DNA from 4 places in the Ruegeria sp. ABV3_008 genome. Region 1 is predicted to be linked to each of the others. Evidence: riboswitches for the same ligand, from Rfam matches in the RefSeq annotation. Region 1 holds a riboswitch; each other region holds the start of a gene.
What was found. A riboswitch is a leader RNA that binds a small molecule or an ion and turns the genes downstream of it on or off. The one in region 1 is predicted to bind cobalamin.

Region 2: linked by a shared signal. The riboswitch ahead of ACXAH8_RS04455 (aromatic ring-hydroxylating oxygenase subunit alpha) and the one ahead of ACXAH8_RS15635 (DUF1636 family protein) in region 1 are both predicted to bind cobalamin.
Region 3: linked by a shared signal. The riboswitch ahead of ACXAH8_RS20360 (hypothetical protein) and the one ahead of ACXAH8_RS15635 (DUF1636 family protein) in region 1 are both predicted to bind cobalamin.
Region 4: linked by a shared signal. The riboswitch ahead of nrdH (glutaredoxin-like protein NrdH) and the one ahead of ACXAH8_RS15635 (DUF1636 family protein) in region 1 are both predicted to bind cobalamin.

What each region holds. Positions count from the first base shown of each region.
Region 1 is NZ_JBSWYP010000009.1:42,149-45,550, forward strand. It holds gene ACXAH8_RS15615 (carbohydrate kinase family protein) at 1-228, shown strand, start outside; gene ACXAH8_RS15620 (D-lyxose/D-mannose family sugar isomerase) at 247-912, shown strand; gene ACXAH8_RS15625 (hypothetical protein) at 1,032-1,253, shown strand; gene ACXAH8_RS15630 (hypothetical protein) at 1,250-1,738, shown strand; cobalamin riboswitch at 1,773-1,977, shown strand; gene ACXAH8_RS15635 (DUF1636 family protein) at 2,084-2,431, shown strand; gene ACXAH8_RS15640 (ABC transporter ATP-binding protein) at 2,428-3,204, shown strand; gene ACXAH8_RS15645 (ABC transporter substrate-binding protein) at 3,217-3,402, shown strand, end outside.
Region 2 is NZ_JBSWYP010000002.1:73,256-76,657, reverse strand. It holds gene ACXAH8_RS04460 (FAD-binding oxidoreductase) at 1-301, opposite strand, end outside; gene ACXAH8_RS04455 (aromatic ring-hydroxylating oxygenase subunit alpha) at 307-1,530, opposite strand; cobalamin riboswitch at 1,643-1,846, opposite strand; gene ACXAH8_RS04450 (GNAT family N-acetyltransferase) at 1,965-2,486, opposite strand; gene ACXAH8_RS04445 (type I glutamate--ammonia ligase) at 2,601-3,402, opposite strand, start outside.
Region 3 is NZ_JBSWYP010000014.1:123,033-126,434, forward strand. It holds gene rsgA (ribosome small subunit-dependent GTPase A) at 1-445, shown strand, start outside; gene ACXAH8_RS20355 (alpha/beta hydrolase family protein) at 477-1,334, opposite strand; cobalamin riboswitch at 1,495-1,714, shown strand; gene ACXAH8_RS20360 (hypothetical protein) at 1,803-2,210, shown strand; gene ACXAH8_RS20365 (protein-tyrosine phosphatase family protein) at 2,207-2,710, opposite strand; gene ACXAH8_RS20370 (DNA polymerase III subunit gamma/tau) at 2,880-3,402, shown strand, end outside.
Region 4 is NZ_JBSWYP010000002.1:209,849-213,250, forward strand. It holds gene nrdE (class 1b ribonucleoside-diphosphate reductase subunit alpha) at 1-742, opposite strand, end outside; gene nrdI (class Ib ribonucleoside-diphosphate reductase assembly flavoprotein NrdI) at 724-1,137, opposite strand; gene nrdH (glutaredoxin-like protein NrdH) at 1,153-1,374, opposite strand; cobalamin riboswitch at 1,460-1,651, opposite strand; gene ACXAH8_RS05180 (DEAD/DEAH box helicase) at 1,740-3,402, opposite strand, start outside.

The sequences.
Region 1 (3,402 bases):
GTCTCAGTTCCTGTCAAACCGGTGCAAGTTGTTGATACGGTTGGCGCGGGTGACACGTTCAATGCAGGGGTTTTGGCGTCGCTGGAACAGGCTGGCAAGCTGACAAAGCCCGGCTTGAAAGCACTGTCCCCAGACGCGCTACGCGACGCCTTGACCTTGGGCGCAGAGGTGGCTGCTGTGACCGTCTCACGCGCCGGAGCCAACCCGCCCTGGTTGCATGAAATATAGCCCTACGAAGAGTCTGAGATGAAACGATCCGAAATCAACCGTATCAAGACCGAAGCCCAGGCATTCATCAGTTCATTTGGTGCCGTTCTGCCACCTTTCGCAGATTGGACACCTGAGCAGATGCGCAGCGCCCAGGCGGACAGTATTCGTGCCCATGGGCTAGGTTGGGATATCACCGATTACGGTCAAGGCAAGTTCGATGAGCTTGGGTTGTTTCTGTTCACCCTGCGCAACGGTAACGTCAGCGATCTGAGCCGGGGACGCGGTATGCTCTATGCCGAAAAGCTGCTGATCTCTCGCGACAAACAGCTATCGCCGATGCATCGCCATATCGTCAAAGCCGAGGACATCATCAACCGTGGGGGCGCCGATCTGGTTATGGAAATCTATGCCTCGGACCCCGATGGCGGTGTCGACCGCGATACCCCGGTCACCGTTCCCAGCGATGCCTGCCCTGTCACCATACGGCCCGGAGAGCATTTGCGCTTGAAGCCAGGTCAGAGCGTGACCTTGATGCCCGGCATCTGGCATGCCTTCTGGGCGGAAGGTGGGGATTGCTTGATTGGCGAAGTCTCAACCGTGAATGACGACCGGACGGACAACGTATTTGAAGACCCGATCCCGCGCTTTGCAACAATCGAAGAAGACACGGCACCGGATTTCCTGTTGGTTGCCGACTACTGATTTCATTAAGAATTTCGCGCTTGCATTTTCTGACTAATTTAGTCAGTTAACGACTGACCCAGTCAGATTCCTTGGAATCATCGCCCGGTCCCATTTTTGCGACCGAAAGATAACCTCACATGCGAAAATCCCTCGCCGACCTGTTGGCCATGGACGCCGTTGCCAGCCGCCATGGCTGCGCATTGAAACCAAAACTGAGGCAGGCGATCGAGGCTGATCTCAGCTTTTCCGTCCGCGCTGCATCACCGCGTCCTGAAACACCGGTCGACCCCTGCACCCTTTCGCGAAACGTCCACCCATTGGTTGCGAAATCCCTCAAACCCAAAAGGGAACGCGCATGAAACACTCGGCATCCAACCACACACTGACCTTCACCGATTTTGACGGTTTCGAACGCGGTATGCTCCCTGTCATGCGGCACTTCATTCACAGCTTCACAGAGCCGGAAACGCAGGCGTGGCAACATGCCTTTTCCGTCGCAACCGAACGCTGGGGGCGCGACCAAGGATTGGTTTTGGCGCATCTGGTCTTCAAGATCATCAAGGCCACGCTACACACCCGCCCTATGGGACTAGCCTTCAACGACCCGCTTTGTCTTGAAACACGACAAGAACTGACATGTGACGAACGCGCACTGTTGCGGATGCTGCATCACATGCGTCGCGACGAAACTCCGGCGGCGCGCGATGCCTTGAACGAATTGACCGGAGGCTACCCGGACGCGCACCTGATACAGGCCGGCTTGACCCTGGCCAGCCAGTTCCCAACAAATGGCGTCAGACCGGGCCAAACCGCCCGCAGGCCGACCCTGCGCGTGGTCCGCTAGCGCGATTCCGGCGCTTGACAATAGGAGCGTGAGCAGACTAGCTGCTCTGGATGGTTCCCGACGGCCTGTGCCTGAGGGATGAAAATGGGAATACGGTGCGGCCCGAGGGCCAATGCCGTGACTGCCCCCGCAACTGTAAGCGGAGAGCGACGCCACAGAACCACTGGCCCCTAAGGTCGGGAAGGTTGGCCAAGCAACGACCCGCAAGTCAGGAGACCTGCCATCACAGTTTAACCAACCCGGGGCGGGGTGTCCCGGAAGGAGGCTCGATGGCACATCTGCGTGCTGATGCAACTCATGGCTTTTGCCTTCACTTGGCTTTTGTTCAAGTTGGCGACCCGTGCCATGGCTGATCATTTTGTCCTGATATGCGGCACCTGCAATGGGCCGATCCCCGCACATAAGGCGAAGGAAACGCTGGATAGCCAGCTGCCCGAGGGGTTCTCGACACGCCTGATCGACTGTATGGCCGGGTGCGACCGACCTATGACGGTTGGGCTGCAGGCCAAGGGAAAGGCGCAATATCTGTTTGGCGACATTCAATCCCCTGCCGATCTGAGCGCTTTGGCGGAGTTCGCCCATCAATTCCGGGACAGCGAGGATGGCTGGACCAGCGCCTCGACCCGTCCTTTGGCGCTCTACACCAAAACTCTGTCGCGCATGCCCTGCCTGCCAACGGAGGACACGGCATGAGCTTTCTGGTCGCTGAAAATCTGGAATACTACGCCCTGAACGGCGATGTTCTGCTGCGCGACACCTCGTTCACGCTGGAGGAAGGCGCGATATTGGCCGTTGCTGGCCCGAACGGAGCCGGCAAGACGACGCTGCTCAACCTCTTGTGCGGGGTCGCAAAACTGGCGCTGGGCGATGTGCGTATTCAGGGTCAAAGCCTGCGGAAACTGTCGTCGCTAGAACGGGCCAGACGGATTGCCGTTGTCGGCCAGCAGGAAATACCCGACGGGCGGCTGCAACTGCGCGATTATGTAGCCCTGGGGCAAATCCCGATCAGGGCCGACAAATCCGCCGAAGCTCGTAAAACGGATCTGCAGCGCGTATTAGACACCACCGAACTGTCCCATCTGGCTGGCAAACAGATGGCAAAACTGTCCGGCGGTGAGCGCCAGCGCGCCCATATCGCACGGGCTTTGACCCAGAACCCCTCGCTGCTGTTTTTGGATGAGCCGACCAACCATCTGGACCCGGATGCCAAGGGGCACATGCTGTCTCTGGTCGCCGAGTTGGGCGTGACGGTTGTGATGATCGTGCATGATCTGGTCATGATCCCCGAATTCGCCAGCCACGTGGCCCTGATGAAGAACGCGCAGCTGACGGCCTTCGGCCCGGTCTCCGAAGTTCTGACGCCAAACCGCGTGCGCGAGACTTTTGGTGTTGACTATTTGTGTTTCCAGCACGAAGGACGCGTGATCCCCGCGCTGGACATCCGAAAACGAAAGCTTTCATCTTAACAGGAGAGATTGATGAAACTGAAACTCTTGTCCGCTGCGGTACTAAGTGCACTAGCGGGCGGCGCTGCCGCGCAAGAGATCACCGTCGACAATTGCGGTGAACCTTTGGTGTTCGACACCAAGCCCGAGCGGATCGTGGTTCATGACATGAACATGACCGACATGGCCTTTGCACTGGGTCTTCAGGACAGCATCGTT
Region 2 (3,402 bases), on a different contig from region 1:
GCAGATTGTTCAGCATCCAGCGAGTGCCGATGCTGTCCGGTTGCGCCTTGGCCGTAATCGTGATGGACCGTGGACGCGATGGGGATGACGATATCGTATAGGTCCGATGCACAACGCCTCCCGGCTGCCCCGGTGCCGGAATCTGGAGCGTTAGGAACTGACCTGGATGGTAGGCGAACAAGGCCCCGGAAGGAGCGCGGAACGTAAAGCTGGCGGTGTTTGGCGTCTCGGGCACGACCGAGACGCATTCCAGCGTCTCGTCATCCTGCCAGACCGAGGCAACAGCGTTCAGATCTTTCATCTCCGTCACTCCGCCGCCATCGTGTCAGGTGCAAGGTGACGCGCCAAAGCGCTGCAATACCAATCGGTGAATTGCAGAACACCGGATTCCTGGATCCCAGAATACGGTCCCGGCACATAGGCGGGGCTGTTGATGCCCATCTGGTTGTCTTCCACCACACGGCGATCTTCGTCATTGGTGGCCATCCAGACCTCGGTCAGACGCTTGACGTCATAGTCGACCCCTTCGACCGCATCCTTGTTGACCAGCCATTTCGTGGTGACTTCGGTCTCGGTCGGGCTGACCGGCGTGATCCGGAAAACAATCGAATGATCGGCCAGGAAGTGGTTCCACGTGCTGGGATAGTGGAACTTCAACAACGTCCCCGCATCCGCAAAGGGCGAACGGCCAAGAAAGCGACGCACCGCGGATTTACCGTCCAGAGTGTAGCTTTCCGCCCCTTCCTTCAGCGGCATGCGCGCCAGGCGGTATTGCCCGTCATCATGCAGATAGAACTGCGACGGCATTCCCGCAGCCTCGCAACGGTCGAAGTGAGTTTGCATGAAGGCCGGGGTTTCACCCCCTTCGATACCGGTTACTGAGGGATCATCAGGGAAGGTCCGGCACAGCGAAGGGTGGTTGCCGCCGCAGTGATAGCACTCGCGGTTGTTTTCCCAAACCAGCTTCCAGTTGCCGTTCTCGATGATCGTGCTTTCAAAAGCGACCTTGGCGTTGCCTAGATCATGCGGCTCCAGATAGGGGCGTGCTTTGTTGGCGAAGGTGTCGAAATCAGGCGCTTCATCTGCAAGACAGATATAGACCAGCCCTGCCAGTTCACGGCAGTGAACGGTTTTCAGCCCATGTTGTTTCGGGTCGAAATCAGGCCCCATATCACGGGCCCATAGCAATGAACCATCAAGCTCATATGTCCACTGGTGATAAGGACAGACCAGTTTAGGCGAGTTGCCCTTGGCGGCCTTGCAGATGATCGACCCGCGATGGCGGCAGGTATTGTGGAAGGCCCGAATCTGGTTGTCCGCGCCGCGCACAATGATCACGCGGTATGCGCCCACAGTGTAGGTCACGTAGTCGCCTGTTTTCACCAGTTCACATGCCGGAATGGCAAATAGCCAGTTGCGGTAGTGGATGGCCTCAAGATCGGTCTGAAAGACATCTGGATCGGTGTAGAACGCCTGTTCAAGGGCATAGGCCGGGTTTCGACGCGCCAACAGGCTTCGAACGTTGCTCACTTCTGGCTCTCCTGCCGCGCCCCGCGGCTTAGCTTGGGCAGATGACACCAGAGGCCAGTCCGGAGCCGTGCGAGGATCACGTCCGAAACTTGTGCCCCCACCGCCACCCGCGGTTTGACATATATGCAAGGCTGGTTTCCGGACTTGAAAGGGGCTTACGCCCGGTGTCGACACCTTCCCGGGATCCTCGTCCCAGTGGTCACCTGTCGAACCTGACCTTCCTTACCGTTGCGGGGGCAGCGCCGGAATTGCACCGGCTTCCCAATTCTCTGCCGCCTGAGAATCAGACAGCAGCACCTCACATGCGCAACCTACTCGTGGATGGAATCTCGGCTGAAAGCCTTGCGACATTTCCAGAAACAAAACAGACATGGCCAGCAAAAATGGAGACCTGAAACAGGGCTGCGGTTTGAGGCAAGAACAAAAAACTAAATTCACTCGTGTTGTGATATGTCCCAGAGATGCGCGTGCATGAAGGGCGCAATCGCAAGTGTTTTTCCCCCCAGTTTTTCAACCGATCCTGCAGTGAGCTCAAGCGTCATCCATGCCTCGGGGATCGTCAGAAGGTCAGGATATGGTGTCTCTTTGTCAGTCGGGACAAACCCGAACAAGGGGTAGAAAGTCGGTACTCCCAACACGAAGACAGCGTCTGTTCCAATGGACCTCAAGTGCATGATGCCGGTCTCCATCATCTCTCTGCCAACTCCTAGGCCTTGATACTCGGGGGAGACACCGCAGGGCGCAAGAAGATAGCATTTAACGTCCGGGTGACCCTGGAAGACAAACGGGGTGAACATGACATTGCCCGCGATCTGCCCCTTGCGCCTTATGCTGATTGAAATCGTTTCCGGATGCTCAAGGAGATCTTCGGCGAGTTGAGCGATTTCTTCACCTTCCGCTTCGCCAAAAGCCAGCCTATGCACATTCAAGATAGCATCGGTTTCTGAACGGCTCATGATCCATCCCTATCCTTAGCTAAACAGTTTGCGCCGCGTCATACGGCGCGAGATTACCCAAACGACGCCCCAGAGGTCGCATTGGGCAAGCTTCGGCAAGACGAACCGCTCAGGTCAATATGTTTCTTCGTACAATCGGCAGCGTGCGTCTGTGTCCAGATGTTCGGTTGTCGCAATCTCGGATTGCTTGTGAGCTTGGTACACCTCGGCAAAGCCTGCGGGGAACCAGCCGGTCACAACCGGGTTGGAAACGAACCGGTCGAGCGCATCTTCCAAAGTCTGAGGCAAGCGCACCAGCCCCCTTTGGTTCAGTTCTGCGACGTCCAACAGCGAAAGATCCTCTTCGGTTGGAACGGGCGCGGGTAGCCCCTCTTCGATCCCCTGCGTCCCGGCCATGACAACCGCCGCAAGCGCCAGATGAGGCGAAGCTGCAGCATCCGCCGCACGGTATTCGATGTTGAACTGCCCGGCGATCGAGGCTGGGTCTTTTGCGGTCACCGGGCAAATCCGCAAGGAAGCCTCGCGGTCGCGAAAACCCAGATTGTTGAAAGCCGCAGACCATCGATGCGGTGTCAGGCGTTCATACGAGATCACCGAAGGCGCTGTCAGAGCCAGGATCGCATCCAGATATTTCAACACTCCGGCGGCGAAGGCACTTGTCAGGTCCGACATGCCGCAGGGCCCGTCATCGGCGTAGGTCAGCGGCGCGCCATGATCATCCACAAAGCTCATATGGATATGGACCCCATTCCCAACGCTCGCGACATCGCGAATAGGGGTAAAGGTGGCCCGCTCGCCATAGGCCCGTGCGGTCGCATAGGTCAGTTCGCGCACCATGATGGCCGCGTCCGCCGCGCGAACACCCAGCTCGGGGCCGATGACGACCTCATATTGGTTTGGGCCATATTCCTTCATG
Region 3 (3,402 bases), on a different contig from region 1:
AACAACGCTCGCCAACGGAATGACCGGGCAGGATCAGGCAACAGCCACAATCCGCGAGGATGACGCCCGAGGCCGCCACACCACGACGTCTCGCGCCTTACATCCGATGCAAAATGGCGGTTGGCTGGTCGACACCCCCGGCATGCGCGCCCTGCGCCTGCTCGACGCGCAGGACGGGGTGGACGAAGTGTTCTCGGACATTCTGGAGCTGGCCCAAACCTGCCGGTTTTCGGATTGCCAGCATGAGGCCGAGCCCGGTTGCGCTGTGCAGGCGGCGATTGAAGCAGGCACACTGGATGCAGATCGGTTGGAACGCTGGCGCAAGCTGAGGCGCGAGGATCAGCGCAACTCTGAGACCGTGGCCGAGGCGCGGGCACGCGACAAGGCTTTCGGCAAGATGGTCCGATCTGCGATGCACGGAAAATCCGCGCGGCGCGGCGATTGAAACAAGGGCGCCGGTCCGCCGGCGCCCCCCATCAAGCGATCAATCGTGGCCAGAGCACCGCATTTCGGCGGGCAAACACACCGATATGGCCGATCTCCCGAACACCAAACTCTTCCGGTGACAACAGGTGACGGCGTGCTTTTGGACCATAAAGCTCGGCCAACCGCCAAACGGCAGCTTCTGGGACCATCTCATCATCTGTGAAGGCAAAAAGGTCGACGGGAACGTCAGCATCCTGCCACGTAGCTTGCGGCAGTGTGTCTCCGATCTCGGGCAGATAGCTTTGCGGCGCGGTGCACCATTTGCGCCATTGCCAATAGACCTTAGGCGGTAGGTCTGTTCCAAACCCAAGTGCCTTGCCCGGCAAATACCCCAGGCCGCTCACGACCAGAGGCACATGCCCATACCAGAACAACCCGGCCAGAGCGCAGTACGGCCAAGGATGATCGCCCAACTTCACAAGGCCAGAACAGACGCAGATCATGCGATCAATCTTGTCGATATCCGGCTGCACTGGCCCCAGCATCCCTCCAAGCGAATGACCAACTGACCATTGCTGCGACAGCGGGAACCGTCGGCGCATCTCGGCCCGCGCGGCGGGCATGTCCTGCAACGCCCAATCCGCCATCGAGATCTTCGACCGACGCTGTGGCCCCGATTTCGAATGACCGAATTCCCGGTAGTCATAGATCAGACAGGCGATATCCCGATCCGACGCCAACCACTGTGCGAAATGCTTGTAGTAGTCACGCGGAACTCCCGTCGCGCTGTTGACCACCACTACGGTTTCGGGCTGCGCCACGGGCCGGTAGATCCGCCCGGACAGGGTGCCATCCCCCACCGGGATCTGAACATCTTCGATCAGCACTGTATGGTTTGAATCCAACATGGGTATCCTCGGCGGAAAACTGAACTGATGAGTTCATATTGCAACTTGACCCCAGACAGCCCATGCAAGTCAACTGCGATCCCGCTTGACCACGCGTCCACTTCGCGGATCGGCTTTCCGCAGCGCAGAAAGTTCAACTTGACTCAGAATGGTTATGAACGCTAGCGATGGTTCGATGGTTCCCGGCTTTCACAAGAGGTCGGGATGAAAAGGGAACACGGTGCGGTTTTCCCCGGCTTGCTCGGGAAGAACCAAATCCGCGACTGCCCCCGCAACTGTAAGCGGCGAGCGATGTCGAAGAGCCACTGGCCGAAAGGCCGGGAAGGTCGGCAAAGCGATGACCCGCAAGTCAGGAGACCTGCCATCGTCAACATAACCCAAACTCGGGCGGGGTGTCCGGGCAGGCCGTGACAGACCCTATCTGCCCCACCTGATCCCAGCCCCTGTCCACCGCGCGGAGGGCGCAGGATGATCTGGAAGACGAAGACACATAGGTTCTCAGCAACCATCTGCCAACATACGGGCAAAACGTGCCCGGCACTGGCACGGCTGGCGCGTTCGATGGTTGACGCGCTGGACCAAGCTGGTCCGGCGACCACATCGGACTTTGAAATCGAAGGCAGCAGTGACCTGACCCATTGCTCGGACGGATGCCACGCGCGGTTTCGGGCCAGCCAGTCGCGGGTGAGGGTCTATTGCGGAGCGGATCCTAATGCCGACAGCGAGACCCTCGATCGCTACGCCGACCTTATGTTCGGTACCGAAACGAGCAGCCTGCCTAGCGCAGCGATGACATCCCTGCCCTGCGCCATGCTCGAGGCATCAGTGATTGCGCCGCACAAACAGGCACCGGCGGAAGTACAACTGTCGGCCTAGGTGTCCACCAAAGCTCGGGCGGGTAAGGTGGCCCAGTGCTTCTGCGCATCGGTTTCGACCGCGCAGGGGCGCAACTTGCGCAACCGCTCCAGCGCTTGAGTTGGAAGCTCGCCACACTCGATCATCAACCGCAGCACAACCATGCCAGAGCGACCGCATCCGCCCTTGCAATGGACAAGCACGCGCCCTCCGCCCGACAAAGCCTGACGCGCCGCGGCACTAACATCAGGCCATTGCGCATCAACCTCTGACGGTGGCACGCCGAAATCCTGAATCGGCAGATGCACCCAGCGGCTGGCGCGACCCTGAACGTCGCGGCCAAAATCGCGGGCTCCGAACTGGACCAGCTCGGCCTCGGTTGTCATCGACAGCACGAGACCCGGCCTCCAATCTCCGATCGTTTCAAGGTCGCCAGCATAGTCGCCGCCCTTTCCCGGCATCGACGTTAGGGCAAGTGTGCCCCCGCCCACTTGCAAAGCATGAATGACCAAATTCGTCATGACAGCATCCCCCCGGAAGCGTTGATCCTGACTTTAGGCTTGATTCACAATCCGCAGAGTGTACCCCTGACGCGCCGGTTTCCAAAACAAAATCGTTCTTCAACTCATGTGGACGCGGGCGGCGCGGGCCTCTACGCTGCGGTGACGTTCCGAATCCGCCAGAGCAGACATGACCGACTCAGACAGCCCCGCCTATCAGGTTCTCGCCCGCAAATATCGCCCGGAAACCTTTGCCGATCTGGTGGGTCAGGATGCGATGGTCCGCACGCTGAAAAACGCGTTTGAGGCGGATCGCATCGCGCAAGCCTTTGTCATGACGGGCATTCGCGGAACCGGTAAAACCACGACCGCACGGATCATTGCGAAAGGCATGAACTGCATCGGACCGGATGGAAATGGCGGACCCACGACCGAGCCTTGCGGCCAATGTGAACACTGCGTCGCCATCATGGAGGGTCGTCATGTCGACGTGATGGAGATGGACGCCGCCAGCCGCACCGGCGTAAATGATATTCGCGAGATTATCGACAGCGTCCGCTACCGCGCTGCCTCGGCCCGCTACAAGATCTACATCATCGATGAGGTCCACATGCTGTCGACCAGCGCCTTCAACGCGCTGCTCAAGACGCTTGAGGAACCGCCGGCGCATGTGAAGTTCATCTTCGCCACAACCGAGATTCGCAAGGTCCCCG
Region 4 (3,402 bases), on a different contig from region 1:
CTTGCCGCGCACCCAGCTGGTTGGCGTAGGAGAAGCTGTCCTCTAGCAGTTTCATCACTGGGATCACGCCGGAGGACTGGTTCTCAATGCCTTTTATCGGCGCGCCGTGCTCGCGGATGTTGGTCAGCAGCAGCGCTACACCTCCACCGCGTTTGGACAGTTGCAGGGCCGAGTTGATGCCGCGCCCGATGCTCTCCATGTTGTCCTCAAGCCGCAGCAGGAAGCACGAGATCAGCTCTCCGCGCGAGGCTTTACCGGCGTTCAGGAAGGTGGGGGTGGCGGGCTGGAAGCGACCGTCGAGGATTTCCTCCATAAAGGACAGGGCCAGTGCCTCATCGCCGCGCGCCAGCGCTAGCGCGGTCATGACGACGCGGTCCTCATAGCGTTCCAGGAAACGCTGCCCATCACGGGTTTTCAGCGTATAAGAGGTGTAATATTTGAACGCGCCCAGAAAGGTCGGGAACCGGAACTTCTTGGCATAGGCCGCGTCCCAGATCTTGCGCATGAAGTTCTTGGAATACTGGTCCAGAACGGCCTCTTCGTAGTAGCCCTCGGACACCAGATACCCAAGCTTTTCGTCCAGCGAGTGGAAGAACACGGTATTCTGGTTCACGTGCTGCAGGAAATACTGCCGCGCGGCCATACGATCGGCATCGAACCGGATCTTTCCCTCACCATCGTAGAGGTTTAGCATCGCGTTCAACGCGTGATAGTCCTGCTCGTTTACGCTGCTGTCGAGCATAGGTTTCTCCCTAGTTTTTCCAGCCCGGCGCGGACGCGGGCGATGTCGGTCTCTGTGCCGGCCAGCTCAAACGTGTAGAGCAGCGGTACGTTGCATTTCTGGGCGATGATGCGACCGGCCAAAGCGTAGGTCGCACCGAAATTGCGGTTGCCTGTGCCGATCACTCCAAGGATCCCGGTGCGTCTGTCCGGGTCGTTCAGAAACCGGATCACCTGTTTAGGAACCGCCCCGCGCCCTTCGCCATCGGCATAGGTGGGGCTGATCAGCACGTATGGGTGTCCGGGGTCAGGCAGCGGGTCCATCCCGTTCGGAATGCGGAAAGAACTCAGGCCCAGCCGCGAGACAAAGCGGTGGGTGTTTCCGGATTTCGATGAGAAATAGACCAGCGCCGGGATCGGCGCGGCCATGGATCAGGCCAGTTGGGCGATCATGTCCGGGCGGAAACCCGACCAGTGATCACTGCCCGCCACAACGACAGGGGCCTGACGATAGCCCAGCTCGGTCACATGGGTCATGGCGCTGTCGTCCTGGGTCAGATCGATGACGTCATAGGTGATGCCTTTTGCATCCAGCGCGCGGGTGGTGGCGGTGCATTGTACGCATGCGGGTTTGGAATATACGGTAATGCTCATGTCGTCCTCTGTCCTTTTAATGAATGCCGAGGACGCTGCGGGCAAAATGAACCCTGAACACGCCCCCGAACCCTCCGTTCGCGGTTTTCTTTCTTTGCTTACGGCAGGTCTCCTGGCTCGCGGATTGATGTTCGGACTGGCCTTCCCAAAAGCTCGCTTTCAGTGGCGTATTCAGCCGAACTATCCGCTTACAGTTGCGGGGGCAGCGCCGGTTTTTCACCGGTTTCCCTCTTAGCTTTCAACAGGAATCGAAAGAACCGAAGCAACACCATATTGGGGTTGGTGGTGGCATGTTGTCAATATATGGTGTAGCGAAGAAAACAAATTTCTTCGCTTGCACAACCAGCCACGTGCGCTAAGGCGGTCTACTTTTTCCGCTTGGGCATCGCGTTGCCACCCTTCATCGCAGCCGCACGTGCGCGGTTTTTCTTGCTGCTTGGCTTGCCTTTGGGTGGAGGCGGGCCTTTCGGACGGCGCGCGGGTTTCTTGTGCTGATCGCCCGAGGGAGTCTCATCCCGTTTGGGCCGCGTTTCGGGCTTGGGTTTCTCGGCCGGTTTCCGGCGTGGTTTTGCGGGCTGTGGCTCAGCCGCGCGGGCCGGGCGTTCGTGGCGCTTCTTGTCTTTGAAGTCGCGCTTGGGACCCTTGCGGCCACCACTGGAAAGGGCGGGCGGCGCGTCCAGTTGCACCAGGGTTTTGGTGCCTTCGACCGTCATCTCGGGGCCGATGGCCTTCAGGAAACCTTCGACACTGCTTTCGCGAATCTCGATATAGCTTTCGGTGTCAGCAACGCGGATCGCGCCGATATCGGCCTTGGTGATCTTACCCGCTTTGCACAACATGGGCAGCAGATAGCGGGGCGAGGCGTTTTCGTTGTGTCCCTCTGACAGCGAAAACCACACGCTTGGGCCGAAGGGAACGTTCGGCTTTGGCGCGACATCCGGCGTCTCGCTCAGCTCTTCGGGGGCGGAGTGCTTGCGCCCGTATTGACGCAGATAGGCCGCCGCCAGTTGCTGCGGTGAAAAGCGCGAGACCAGATCATCGACCAGAGCACTTTCGCCCTCGGTCACATCCAGGGTCCAGTCGTCCGAGCTGAACATCCGCTGCATGTCCTGCGCCTGAACCTCATAGGCCGAGGGCGCAGACCCCCAATCGGCAGTCAGCTTGGCGAATTTCAGCAGGCGTTGCGCCTTTTTGAACGACGCGGGCGGCACGATCAGCGCGCTGACGCCTTTCCGTCCGGCGCGCCCGGTTCGGCCCGAGCGGTGCAACAGCGTTTCATGGCTGTTCGGCAGTTCTGCATGGATCACCAGATCAAGGTTCGGCAGGTCGATCCCGCGCGCGGCTACATCGGTCGCCACACAAACCCGGGCGCGTCCGTCGCGCATGGCTTGCAACGCGTTCGAACGTTCGCTCTGCGTCAGCTCTCCGGACAGGGCCACGACCGAGAATCCACGATTCGACAGCCGCGCCGTCAGGCGGCTGACCATGGCGCGGGTGTTGCAGAAGATGATGGCGTTGGGGGCCTCATAGAAGCGCAGCACGTTGATTATTGCATTCTCGCCATCTCGCGGGGCCACATTCATTGCGCGGTATTCGATATCGGCATGTTGGGTGCGCTCGCTGACGGTGCTGACCCGCTCGGCATCGCGCTGGTAGCGGGCGGCGAGGGAGGCGATGGCGCGGGGAACCGTGGCGGAAAACAACAGTGTCTGACGCTCAGACGGGGTCTGTTCCAGAATGAACTCAAGATCTTCGCGGAAGCCCAGGTCGAGCATTTCGTCGGCTTCATCCAGAACCACGGCGCGAACGGCGGTCAGGTCAATCGACTCGCGCATGATATGGTCGCGTAGGCGGCCCGGCGTAGCGACCACGATATGCGCACCGCGGGCCAGCGCCCGCCGCTCATCTCGCATATCCATGCCGCCGACACAGGACGCGATGAACGCGCCTGCATCCGCATACAGCCATGCCAATTCGCGTTTGACCTGCATCGCCAATTCGCGCGTCGGCGCGATAACCAGCGCCAAA